One region of the Halobacillus sp. ABR2_026 genome, then DNA from elsewhere that is predicted to be linked to it. Evidence: a T-box and tRNA genes for the amino acid it is inferred to sense, from the RefSeq annotation. Region 1 holds a T-box; the other holds one or more tRNA genes.
The links. The T-box of region 1 lies ahead of serS (serine--tRNA ligase). A T-box ahead of a tRNA ligase gene usually reads a tRNA of that ligase, here a tRNA-Ser.

Region 2: it encodes a tRNA-Ser, which carries the amino acid that the T-box ahead of serS (serine--tRNA ligase) is inferred to sense. The anticodon was not compared.

Annotation. Positions count from the first base shown of each region.
Region 1 covers NZ_JBSWTM010000001.1:3,928,012-3,934,270, forward strand. Annotated here, with positions in the region: gene ACXADE_RS19810 (YaaC family protein) at 1-101, opposite strand, end outside; gene guaB (IMP dehydrogenase) at 183-1,652, shown strand; gene ACXADE_RS19820 (serine hydrolase) at 1,757-3,088, shown strand; gene pdxS (pyridoxal 5'-phosphate synthase lyase subunit PdxS) at 3,208-4,092, shown strand; gene pdxT (pyridoxal 5'-phosphate synthase glutaminase subunit PdxT) at 4,116-4,706, shown strand; T-box leader at 4,744-4,965, shown strand; gene serS (serine--tRNA ligase) at 5,035-6,259, shown strand, end outside.
Region 2 covers NZ_JBSWTM010000001.1:353,967-360,225, reverse strand. Annotated here, with positions in the region: rRNA gene ACXADE_RS01990 (23S ribosomal RNA) at 1-451, opposite strand, end outside; rRNA gene ACXADE_RS01985 (16S ribosomal RNA) at 622-2,186, opposite strand; tRNA gene ACXADE_RS01980 (tRNA-Ile) at 2,310-2,386, opposite strand; tRNA gene ACXADE_RS01975 (tRNA-Gly) at 2,405-2,478, opposite strand; tRNA gene ACXADE_RS01970 (tRNA-Pro) at 2,508-2,584, opposite strand; tRNA gene ACXADE_RS01965 (tRNA-Arg) at 2,589-2,665, opposite strand; tRNA gene ACXADE_RS01960 (tRNA-Leu) at 2,735-2,822, opposite strand; tRNA gene ACXADE_RS01955 (tRNA-Leu) at 2,869-2,950, opposite strand; tRNA gene ACXADE_RS01950 (tRNA-Lys) at 2,959-3,034, opposite strand; tRNA gene ACXADE_RS01945 (tRNA-Gln) at 3,140-3,214, opposite strand; tRNA gene ACXADE_RS01940 (tRNA-Asp) at 3,222-3,299, opposite strand; tRNA gene ACXADE_RS01935 (tRNA-Glu) at 3,314-3,385, opposite strand; tRNA gene ACXADE_RS01930 (tRNA-Ser) at 3,397-3,487, opposite strand; tRNA gene ACXADE_RS01925 (tRNA-Asn) at 3,492-3,566, opposite strand; gene ACXADE_RS01920 (SprT family protein) at 3,742-4,185, opposite strand; gene cmpA (cortex morphogenetic protein CmpA) at 4,256-4,366, shown strand; gene ACXADE_RS01910 (Tex family protein) at 4,411-6,259, opposite strand, start outside.

The sequences.
Region 1 (6,259 bases):
GTGGAGAGCAGAATAAGCTCCTCCTTTCTAACAGAAAAGGCATTCTCATCCATTTTTTTATGGTTGAAAAAGCCCGACCATTGTCGTATTGTAAATAACAATAAGAAATGGTGTCTGCGACTATACCACTTATTTTACCCACTTTCACCCAAACTATTTTAGAGAAAAAGGAGAGGTCAAGCATGCGTGAAGACAAGTTTAAAAAAGAAGGTTTAACGTTCGATGATGTTTTGCTTTTGCCTGCTAAGTCCGATGTTTTGCCACGAGATGTGTCACTCGCTACGGAGTTATCTCCGACCCTGCGATTGAACATGCCGATCATTAGTGCCGGGATGGACACTGTGACGGAAGCAGAAATGGCGATCGGAATGGCGCGTCAGGGAGGACTCGGTGTCATTCATAAGAACATGTCGATTGAAGAACAAGCGGAACATGTCGATCGAGTGAAACGCTCTGAGAGCGGCGTAATTACAAATCCATTCTTTTTGACACCGGAACACCAGGTATTTGATGCTGAACATTTGATGGGAAAATTCCGCATCTCAGGTGTACCAATCGTCAATAATGAGGAAGAACAGAAACTTGTCGGCATCCTCACGAACCGTGACCTCCGTTTTATCGAAGATTATTCCATGCAGATCAGTGACGTAATGACGAGTGAAAATCTTGTCACAGCGCCTGTGGGAACGACTCTGGATGAAGCAGAGAAGATCCTGCAGCAATATAAGATTGAAAAACTTCCGATGGTCGACAATAATGGCATCCTTAAAGGCTTAATTACCATCAAAGATATAGAGAAAGTTATTGAATTCCCACTCTCCGCCAAAGATGAGCAGGGGCGTCTCCTTTGTGCCGCAGCCGTCGGTGTAACCGCTGATGCCATGACGCGTATTGATAAGTTAGTGGAAGCAGGAGTGGATGCTCTCGTTGTCGATACGGCTCATGGCCACTCTCAGGGAGTCATCGAGCAGGTGAAACGAATCCGTGCCCGCCATGCAGAAGTGAATATTATTGCTGGAAATGTGGCGACAGCAGAAGCGACCCGCGAACTGATTGAAGCAGGCGCAGACGTTGTCAAGGTCGGAATTGGACCAGGATCGATTTGTACAACCCGTGTCGTTGCAGGAGTAGGTGTCCCTCAAATTACAGCGGTCTATGATTGTGCACAGGAAGCAGAGAAATACAATAAGCCGGTCATCGCGGACGGGGGAATTAAATATTCCGGAGATATCGTGAAGGCAATTGCTGCAGGCGGTCATGCTGTCATGCTCGGAAGTCTTCTCGCCGGGGTTTCCGAAAGCCCAGGAGAAACGGAAATTTTCCAGGGACGCCGATTTAAAGTGTACCGTGGTATGGGATCGGTCGGAGCGATGGAATCCGGATCCAAAGATCGTTATTTCCAAAACGACCAAGAGGCGAAGAAGCTTGTACCGGAAGGAATTGAAGGGCGTATGCCGTATAAAGGACCATTGGCAGACTCCATTCATCAGCTTCTCGGCGGCCTCCGCTCGGGTATGGGTTACTGCGGAACAACGACGATCAGTGAATTGCGAACAGATGCTCAATTCACCAGAATTACAGGGGCTGGTTTACGTGAAAGCCACCCGCATGATGTACAAGTAACAAAAGAAGCGCCAAACTACTCCGTTTGACCCGCATGAGAGAGATAGACAGGGACTTTTCCCTGTCTATTCTTTTATATACTCATGTGATAAAATAACAAAGATGCATATTTTAAGGGTGGAGGTTGAGAAAGTTGACACAAAGAATGAAAACATCTATTGCCTTGACGATGGCATTGCTTATGGGGTTCTTTGCTTTGTCCATCAATCCTGGACATACATACGCAAGCGTAGATGTTGGCGCAGAATCGGCAATACTTGTGGACGCGGAAACAGGGAAGATTTTATTTGAAAAAGAGGCGGATTTGACATTACCTCCTGCTAGTATGACCAAGATGATGACAGAATATCTGGTGATGGAAGCCATCGAGGAAGGTCAAATCAGCTGGGATACGACAACACAAATCAGTCAATATGCTTATGATATATCAGCCAATCCTGAGTTTTCAGGCGTCGGTCTGAAGTTAGATCAACAATACACGGTACGTGAACTTTATGAAGCGATGGCCATCAATTCGGATAATGCTACAACGATCGCCTTAACAGAATTGATTGCAGGCAGTGAAGGTGAATTTGTTCAGATGATGAATGAAAAAGCGGAAGAGATGGGTCTGCCGGATTACGATTTCGTAAATGCGACAGGTCTCAACAATTCCCACTTGGGAGACAACTATCCTGAAGGGACAGATCCTGAAGCAACGAACATGCTTTCAGCGAAATCCGCAGCACTTCTCGCTTATCATTTGACGAATGATTATCCCGAAGCTCTGGAGATCTCAAGCAAACCAACGCTTGATTTTGAAGGTCAGACGGTTACGAACTGGAACTGGATGCTTCCAGGCATGCCTGGCCAGAACTTAAAACAGTTCGAATACGAAGGGATGGACGGCCTGAAGACCGGTTATACGGAACTAGCTCAGAACACCTTTACGGGTACGGCGGAGCGGAATGGCCAGCGCTTCATTTCAGTCGTTATGAAGTCGGAGTCAAGGGCTTCCCGTTTCAATCAAACGAAACAACTCCTTGATTACGGTTTCGGTCAATTTACCCGCCAAGAGCTCTTCGCAGCAGGAGAGACACCGGAAGATGAGTCTTCCCTATCTGTTGCGAAAGGGAAAGAAGACGAGGTAGCGGTTGAGACGAGTGCGGCAATGAGCACTTTGGTGAAAAACGGAGAAGAATCCCAATATGACATTCAGTTCAACATCTCTGAAGATCAACTGGATGATGACGGGAAACTTGTAGCCCCTGTGGAAAAAGGCCAGAAAGTAGGAACAGCTACCCTTGTTTATAACGGGGAAGAAAACTACGGAAACATCCTTTCCGAAGGTGGAAAGACCGTTGATATCGTAACATCCTCCAGTGTGGAAAAAGCGAACTGGTTTATGCTTACACTTGGTGCCATCGGCGAATTCTTCAGTGATATCTTCACTGGAGCAGTCGATATGGTCAAAGGCTGGTTCTAGGTGAAAAAATCCCTATTTAACCAGTAGGATTTAATATAGTAATGCGTTACAATAGAGGTTAAGAATCTATGATTCAAAATAAAATGCTTGGACTATATAGCGGTTAGGGAGGAATCAACATGGCACAAACAGGTACGGATCGCGTAAAACGCGGGATGGCAGAAATGCAAAAAGGTGGCGTCATCATGGACGTCGTGAACGCAGAACAAGCGAAAATTGCGGAAGAGGCTGGTGCTGTTGCAGTAATGGCTCTTGAGAGAGTTCCAGCAGATATCCGTGCAGCAGGCGGCGTTGCCCGCATGGCGGACCCTACGATTGTCGAAGAAGTCATGAATGCTGTTTCTATTCCAGTTATGGCAAAAGCTCGTATTGGGCATATTACAGAAGCACGCGTCCTAGAAGCAATGGGCGTGGACTATATCGATGAGAGTGAAGTTCTTACACCGGCAGATGAGATCTATCATATCAAGAAAGATGATTACACAGTTCCGTTCGTATGCGGCTGCCGTAACCTGGGTGAAGCAACACGCCGTATCCGTGAAGGAGCTTCTATGCTTCGTACCAAAGGTGAACCAGGAACAGGAAACATCGTAGAGGCTGTCAGCCATATGCGTCAGGTTCAGTCTCAAATCCGTCACCTTCGCGGACTTTCTGAAGATGAAGTGATGGTCTATGCGAAAGAAAACGGAGCACCTTTCGATCTATTGATGGAGATTCGTGAAGAAGGTCGCCTGCCTGTCGTTAACTTTGCTGCAGGTGGTATCGCCACACCGGCAGATGCATCGTTGATGATGCAGTTGGGAGCAGATGGTGTATTTGTAGGTTCCGGAATCTTCAAGTCCAACAATCCTGAGAAGTTTGCTCGTGCAATCGTTGAAGCGACCACTCACTATGACGATTACAAGCTGATCGGTGAATTGTCCAAAGGACTTGGTACAGCCATGAAAGGGATGGAAATGTCCACCCTTACTCCTGAACAGCGTATGCAGGACCGCAGTCAGTAAGTGTAAGTAAAGGAGAATGCAGCATGACTACAATCGGTGTATTAGGCCTTCAAGGAGCTTTCCGTGAGCATGTGCGTTCTGTTGAAGCGACAGGTGCTGAAGCCGTCGTTGTAAAAAGAACAGAACAACTGGATGATATTGACGGGTTAATCATTCCTGGTGGAGAAAGTACGACGATTCGCCGGTTGATTGATAAATATGAGTTCCTTGAGCCGGTCCGTGCCTTCGGAAAAAGCGGGAAACCGATTTTCGGCACTTGTGCAGGGCTCATCCTGCTCGCTTCAGAAATCGATGGTTCTTATGATGTCCATCTGGGCGTCATGGATATCAAAGTCCGTCGCAATGCATTCGGGCGTCAGCGGGAAAGCTTTGAAGCCGACCTGGATATTGATGGTGTGGCAGATGCTTTCAATGCCGTATTCATCCGTGCTCCATATATTGAAGGGGTAGGAGAAAATACGAAAGTACTGGCTCGTTACGACGGTCATATTGTAGCTGCCCAGCAAGACCACTATTTAGCGTGTTCTTTCCATCCGGAATTAACAGATGACCATCGATTAACCCAACATTTTGTAAAAATGGTGGAAGAAGCTAAAAAAACACTTGCATTATAATTCTTAATCCGCTAATCTTATGTAACACAAACAATCATGTAACGCGATGACAGGAACTAGTAACATGTCCCTTCTTCTCTAAGAGAGTCAGTGGCCGGTGTGAACTGATGAAGAAGCCATGTGAATCCATCCTTGAGTGTCCGACTGAAAGGAGTAGGTTGGACCGGTACTCACCGTTATGAGTGAAGCCGGGAGGTCAAGTGTACCTTCAACTTGGGTGGTATCGCGGGAAGCTTAAACCAAAGCTCTCGTCCCTTATTAGGGACGGGAGCTTTTTTTGTTTAGCTTTATAAAAAATCAAAGAGAATAAATAAAGGAGGAAATAAACATGTTGGATATGAAATATTTACGGCAGAACTTTGAAGAAGTAAAAGGAAAACTGCAAAATCGTGGAGAAGACCTCACGGACTTGGATGCCTTTGGTGATTTGGACAGCAAGCGCCGCGAACTGATTCAGGAAGCAGAAGAATTGAAAGCAAAACGTAATGAAGTGTCTAAAGAAATTTCCCAGCTGAAGAAAGCGAAGGAAGACGCGGATGATAAAATTAAAGAAATGCGCGAAGTCGGCGATCGCATTAAGACTCTTGATACTGAGTTGAAAGAAGTCGAAGAGAAGCTTGAAACGCTTCTATTATCTATCCCGAACATTCCTCACGAAAGTGTACCGGTCGGCGGAGATGAAGAAGACAATATTGAAGCGCGAAAAGCCGGGGAGATCCCGACTTTCGATTTTGAAGCGAAACCCCACTGGGACGTAGCGACAGATTTAGGCATCCTTGACTTTGAAAGAGCGTCCAAGGTTACTGGAAGCCGCTTCGTATTCTACAAAGGCTTAGGCGCCCGTTTAGAGCGTGCGTTACTTAATTTCATGATGGATCTGCATGCAGATGAACATGGCTATCAGGAAATGCTGCCACCACAAATGGTCAACCGTACAGCGATGACTGGTACAGGTCAATTACCTAAATTTGAAGAAGACGCCTTTAAGATCGAAGACTGGGATTATTTCCTTATCCCAACTGCTGAGGTTCCAGTCACAAACTTCCATAGAGAAGAAATTTTATCTGTTGAAGACCTCCCGCAAAAATTCGTAGCCTTCAGCACGAATTTCCGTTCTGAAGCAGGTTCTGCCGGTCGTGATACAAGAGGATTGATCCGCCAGCACCAATTCAATAAAGTCGAGCTTGTACAGTTGGCAAAGCCGGAAGAGTCCTATGATATCCTTGAAGAATTGACAGGTCATGCAGAAAAAGTCCTTCAGCTGTTGAAACTTCCATACCGTGTGATGAGCATGTGTACGGGGGACCTTGGTTTTACAGCAGCTAAGAAATACGACATTGAAGTGTGGATCCCGAGCCAGGAGACCTATCGTGAAATCAGTTCTTGCTCTAACTTCGAAGATTTCCAGGCGCGTCGTGCAGGCATCCGCTTCCGTAGAGAAGATAAAGGGAAGCCTGAGTTCGTCCATACGTTGAACGGTTCAGGGCTGGCGATCGGCCGTACCGTAGCAGCTATTCTGGAAAATTATCAGCAGGAAGATGGAACGGTCATGG
Region 2 (6,259 bases), 3.6 Mb from region 1:
CGGATTCCGACGGAATTCCTCGTGTTCCGCCGTACTCAGGATCCACTCCGGAGAGAGAAAGATTTCGACTACAGGGCTGTTACCTGCTCTGGCTGATCGTTCCAGATCGATTCATCTATCTTCCTCTTTGGTAACTCCAATGGAGTGTCCTACAACCCCAGAAAGCAAGCTTTCTGGTTTGGGCTGATTCCGTTTCGCTCGCCGCTACTTGGGAAATCGCGTTTGCTTTCTCTTCCTCCGGGTACTTAGATGTTTCAGTTCCCCGGGTGTGCCTTCCTATACCTATGTATTCAGTATAGGATGCTGTCCCATTACGAACAGCGGGTTTCCCCATTCGGAAATCTCCGGGTCAAAGCCTACTTACGGCTCGCCGGAGCATATCGGTGTTAGTCCCGTCCTTCATCGGCTCCTAGTACCAAGGCATCCACCGTGCGCCCTTATTCACTTAACTATCTTCGTGAAAAGACGTTTACAATTTCAATTAGATGTCTTGTCATCAATTGCCTCATCGTTAGATGAAACAATGATTCCTTATCCAGTTTTCAAGGTTCACAAGTTGAAAGATCGTTTGATCTCTCAAAACTGAACAACCAACACAGTACGTTTCCGTAATATCCTTAGAAAGGAGGTGATCCAGCCGCACCTTCCGATACGGCTACCTTGTTACGACTTCACCCCAATCATTGGCCCCACCTTCGGCGGCTGGCTCCATAAAGGTTACCTCACCGACTTCGGGTGTTGCCAACTCTCGTGGTGTGACGGGCGGTGTGTACAAGGCCCGGGAACGTATTCACCGCGGCATGCTGATCCGCGATTACTAGCGATTCCGGCTTCATGCAGGCGAGTTGCAGCCTGCAATCCGAACTGAGAATGGTTTTATGGGATTTGCTACACCTCGCGGCTTCGCTGCCCTTTGTACCATCCATTGTAGCACGTGTGTAGCCCAGGTCATAAGGGGCATGATGATTTGACGTCATCCCCGCCTTCCTCCGGTTTGTCACCGGCAGTCACCTTAGAGTGCCCAACTGAATGCTGGCAACTAAGATTAGGGGTTGCGCTCGTTGCGGGACTTAACCCAACATCTCACGACACGAGCTGACGACAACCATGCACCACCTGTCACTTGGTCCCCGAAGGGAAATCCCTATCTCTAGGGAGGTCCAAGGATGTCAAGACCTGGTAAGGTTCTTCGCGTTGCTTCGAATTAAACCACATGCTCCACCGCTTGTGCGGGCCCCCGTCAATTCCTTTGAGTTTCAGCCTTGCGGCCGTACTCCCCAGGCGGAGTGCTTAATGCGTTAACTTCAGCACTAAGGGGTGGAAGCCCCCTAACACCTAGCACTCATCGTTTACGGCGTGGACTACCAGGGTATCTAATCCTGTTTGCTACCCACGCTTTCGCACCTCAGCGTCAGAAACAGACCAGAGAGTCGCCTTCGCCACTGGTGTTCCTCCACATATCTACGCATTTCACCGCTACACGTGGAATTCCACTCTCCTCTTCTGTCCTCAAGTTCCCCAGTTTCCAATGACCCTCCACGGTTGAGCCGTGGGCTTTCACATCAGACTTAAGGAACCGCCTGCGCGCGCTTTACGCCCAATAATTCCGGACAACGCTTGCCCCCTACGTATTACCGCGGCTGCTGGCACGTAGTTAGCCGGGGCTTCCTCGTTAGGTACCGTCAAGGTACCGCTCTATTCGCACGGTACTTGTTCTTCCCTAACAACAGAACTTTACGATCCGAAGACCTTCATCGTTCACGCGGCGTTGCTCCGTCAGACTTTCGTCCATTGCGGAAGATTCCCTACTGCTGCCTCCCGTAGGAGTCTGGGCCGTGTCTCAGTCCCAGTGTGGCCGATCACCCTCTCAGGTCGGCTACGCATCGTCGCCTTGGTGAGCCGTTACCTCACCAACTAGCTAATGCGCCGCGGGCCCATCTGTAAGTGATAGCGAGAAGCCATCTTTCAACTTTCCTTCATGCGAAAGAAAGTATTACCCGGCATTAGCCCCGGTTTCCCGGGGTTATTCCGATCTTACAGGCAGGTTGCCCACGTGTTACTCACCCGTCCGCCGCTCGTTCCACGAGCTTCACCCCGGAGGGATCCGCTCGCTTCCCGCGCTCGACTTGCATGTATTAGGCACGCCGCCAGCGTTCGTCCTGAGCCAGGATCAAACTCTCCATAAAAGTTAAGTTTGACTTGCTCATTTGCACACCGAATGTGCTTTGTTTCAAATCTCTTCTATAAAAGAAGAAATGTTTTGACGTACTGGTTGGTTCGTTCAGTTTTCAAAGATCAAAAGTGAATCATGGTGGGCCTGAGTGGACTTGAACCACCGACCTCACGCTTATCAGGCGTGCGCTCTAACCAACTGAGCTACAGGCCCCGATGACATTCAATAAAATGGAGCGGGTGAAGGGAATCGAACCCTCATCATCAGCTTGGAAGGCTGAGGTTTTACCACTAAACTACACCCGCAAGTGTATCATGTTGTTTTAGCATTTCGATGGTCGGGAAGACAGGATTCGAACCTGCGACCCCTTGGTCCCAAACCAAGTGCTCTACCAAGCTGAGCTACTTCCCGTTGATGGCGCGCCCGAGAGGAGTCGAACCCCTAACCTTCTGATCCGTAGTCAGACGCTCTATCCAATTGAGCTACGGGCGCATTAAAAAAGCGACATTGATTATCTTATCATTTATTGTGTTTTGACGCAAGAACTTTTTTGAAAAAGTTTGGTGCGGCCGAGAGGACTTGAACCTCCACGGGATTACCTCCCACTAGGCCCTCAACCTAGCGCGTCTGCCGATTCCGCCACGACCGCAAAATTGCTAAATAACAATGGGATGCTGATCATGATAATTGGATAATGCGGGTGGAGGGACTTGAACCCCCACGCCGTGAAGCACTAGATCCTAAATCTAGCGTGTCTGCCAATTCCACCACACCCGCATAATAAATGGTGAGCCATGAAGGATTCGAACCTTCGACCCTCTGATTAAAAGTCAGATGCTCTACCAGCTGAGCTAATGGCTCCTTAAAAGGAATCTGTAACACTCAATGATCGTGATGTTTTTTAAAAGCACAAGAAACATCATATAATGTATTCATCTTTTTGTCAACCTTTTTTTCAAAGAAAAATGGCTGGGCCAGCTGGATTCGAACCAGCGCATGACGGTACCAAAAACCGTTGCCTTACCGCTTGGCTATGGCCCAAAAAGAGTGGCGGTCCGGACGGGACTCGAACCCGCGACCTCCTGCGTGACAGGCAGGCATCTCTAACCAACTGAACTACCGGACCTATGTATTGAAAAGTGACCCGTACGGGATTCGAACCCGTGTTACCGCCGTGAAAGGGCGGTGTCTTAACCACTTGACCAACGGGCCAATAAAGAGAATGGCGGAGAAGGAGGGATTTGAACCCTCGCGCCGCTTACGCGACCTACACCCTTAGCAGGGGCGCCTCTTCAGCCACTTGAGTACTTCTCCATAATGGCTCCAACGGTAGGATTCGAACCTACGACCGATCGGTTAACAGCCGATTGCTCTACCACTGAGCTACGTTGGAATAATGTATATTGTCTGCTGTTGTTTATCAGCGACGTTTTATATCTTATAACATCCTGCATTCAATGTCAAACCTTTTTTTCAATGAAATTTCAATGTAATTCATGAGTGAATGGCTTGTTTTTTTGAGGACTTAACTAATTTAACATGTGCATAATCTTTCGTCAATGGAAAATTTACTTCTTTTTAATCTTCCCTTTACATTTTCCACAGCCGAATTTTCTAGTATCCACTTTCCTTTTCCTTTTGTATGTCTGCCCGCATTTTGTACAAACATAATGGTGAAACTTTTCTTGTGAGGTGGAAGGAAGTGGTGAGCAATGTCTCGGAGATCCTGTCTTTTTCATTAGTGCTTTGAATTCAGGATCGCGGTGCCCAAAACCTTTTCCTTCTATATGAAGGTGATAGTGGCAAAGCTCATGTTTAATGATGCCTTCCAATTCGACACCATTTAATTCTACACTATATTTCGGATTGATTTCAATCACTTTTTTAGAAGGAATGTATCGGCCTCCTGTCGTCCTTAGACGAGAGTTGAAGTATACATCATGTACAAATGGTTTGTCAAAATATTCTTCTGAGAGTTTATGAGTCCATTGCTGCAATTCTTCATCTGTCATAGGAACACCTCCCTTGTCCTGTGCATACTCTACCACAAGTATGACTTGAATATAAAGGAGCTGAACTTTCATGCCATCATGGTTAATGAAACAAATGACACGAGCATTCTTGAACAAAGACAAATATCAAATCAAAATGCTGAACCAATGCTGGTACTATTATCAACACCTGCATAAATAAAAACCACCCGGAAAGATAGGCTCTCCAGGCAGTTGCTTTTTTTCTTATCCATTGTTAACCATAGTCAAGGCAATTCTCTGCTTCTGTACATCTACTTGATCTACCCAAACGGTCACCACATCCCCAACAGACACTACGTCCATTGGATGTTTCACGTATTTATTTGCAAGCTTCGAAATATGAACAAGCCCATCCTGCTTCACGCCAATATCTACAAACGCTCCAAAATCTACAACATTCCGAACCGTCCCTTCCAACTCCATTCCCTGTTCAAGATCTTCCATTGAAAGAACATTGGTTTTCAATAATGGCTTCGGCAAATCATCCCTTGGGTCTCTTCCGGGCTGAGCCAATGATTTCATAATGTCCTGAAGCGTCAATTCTCCTATTCCCAATTGTTCGGCTACAGAAGAGACATCCTTCGTCTTCAGTTCCTCAGCTAAACGCTCCGTCCCGATGTCCGAAGTCGTAAACCCAAGCATCTTCAACAGCTCCCGGGTTGCTTTATATGTTTCCGGGTGGATCGGAGTCCGGTCGAGTGGCTCCTTCCCGTCTAAAATCCGAAGGAAGCCGATACTTTGTTCGAACGTTTTCGCCCCCAGTCGCGGGATGTCTTTAAGTTCAGTTCGTTTAGTGAATTTCCCTAACTCCTCCCTTTTTTTCACCACATTGTTCGCAACGGTTTTGCTAAGTCCCGATACATATTGCAGCAGTGAGGACGAAGCTGTGTTCACATTGACACCGACTTGGTTTACAGTAGTCTCCACGACAAAGGAGAGGGAGCCGTTCAGCTTTTTCTGCGTGACATCATGCTGGTATTGCCCCACTCCGATAGATTTAGGGTCGATTTTCACCAGTTCTGCCAATGGATCTTGAACCCGGCGGGCAATGGAAACCGCACTACGTTCTTCCACTTGAAAATCAGGAAACTCTTCACGCGCTAATTTTGAAGCAGAGTAAACACTGGCTCCCGCTTCATTGACGATCATGTAAGAAGCATCCAATTGATGTTTTTGAATCATATCAGCTATAAATTGTTCCGTTTCTCTTGATGCCGTCCCGTTTCCGATCGCCATCAGTTCAATGTCATACTTTTTCATAAAGGAAAGAATTTTCTTTTCGGCTCCCGCTGTATCATTTCGAGGGGCCGTTGGGTATATGACCCCGATATCAAGGACCTTCCCCGTTTCATCTACTACCGCAAGTTTACATCCCGTACGGTAAGCGGGATCCACCCCAAGCACCACTTTTCCTTTTAGTGGGGGCTGCAGGAGGAGGTTCCGGAGGTTGCTGGAGAACACTTCAATGGCCTGTTCCTCCGCCTGTTCTGATAAGGAACCACGGATTTCTCTTTCCACAGAAGGCTGGATCAATCGTTTGTAACTATCCTGAATAGCCTCTTCAAGAATGGCACGGAGCTTGCCTGTCGTTTGACGGTTGATCACGCTCCGCTCCAAGTATTGCACGATAGCATCTTCAGGAGGCTGTACACCGACTTTAAGCACCTCTTCTTTTTCACCCCGGTTCAAGGCCAGGACCCGGTGGGATGCGATTGAACGGACAGGTTCCTGATAATCATAATACATTTCGAAAATACCTTTTTCGTCTTGGTCCGCTTTCTTTGTTGAAGAGACAATGACCCCTTTGTCATGGGTCTGCTTCCTAATTTTCTCTCTGTATGTAGGATCATCGGATATCCATTCAGCGATAATATCATTGACTCCAGCTTTTACATCTTCCTCAGCCTTCAGCTCGTATTCTTCGGAAAAGTAACGCTCCGCTTCCTTACTGAAGTTAATATTTCGCTGTTCCCAAACCTGTACGGCGAGAGGTTCTAAACCTTTTTCTTTGGCTACTGTCGCACGTGTTCGCCGCTTTTGTTTATACGGACGA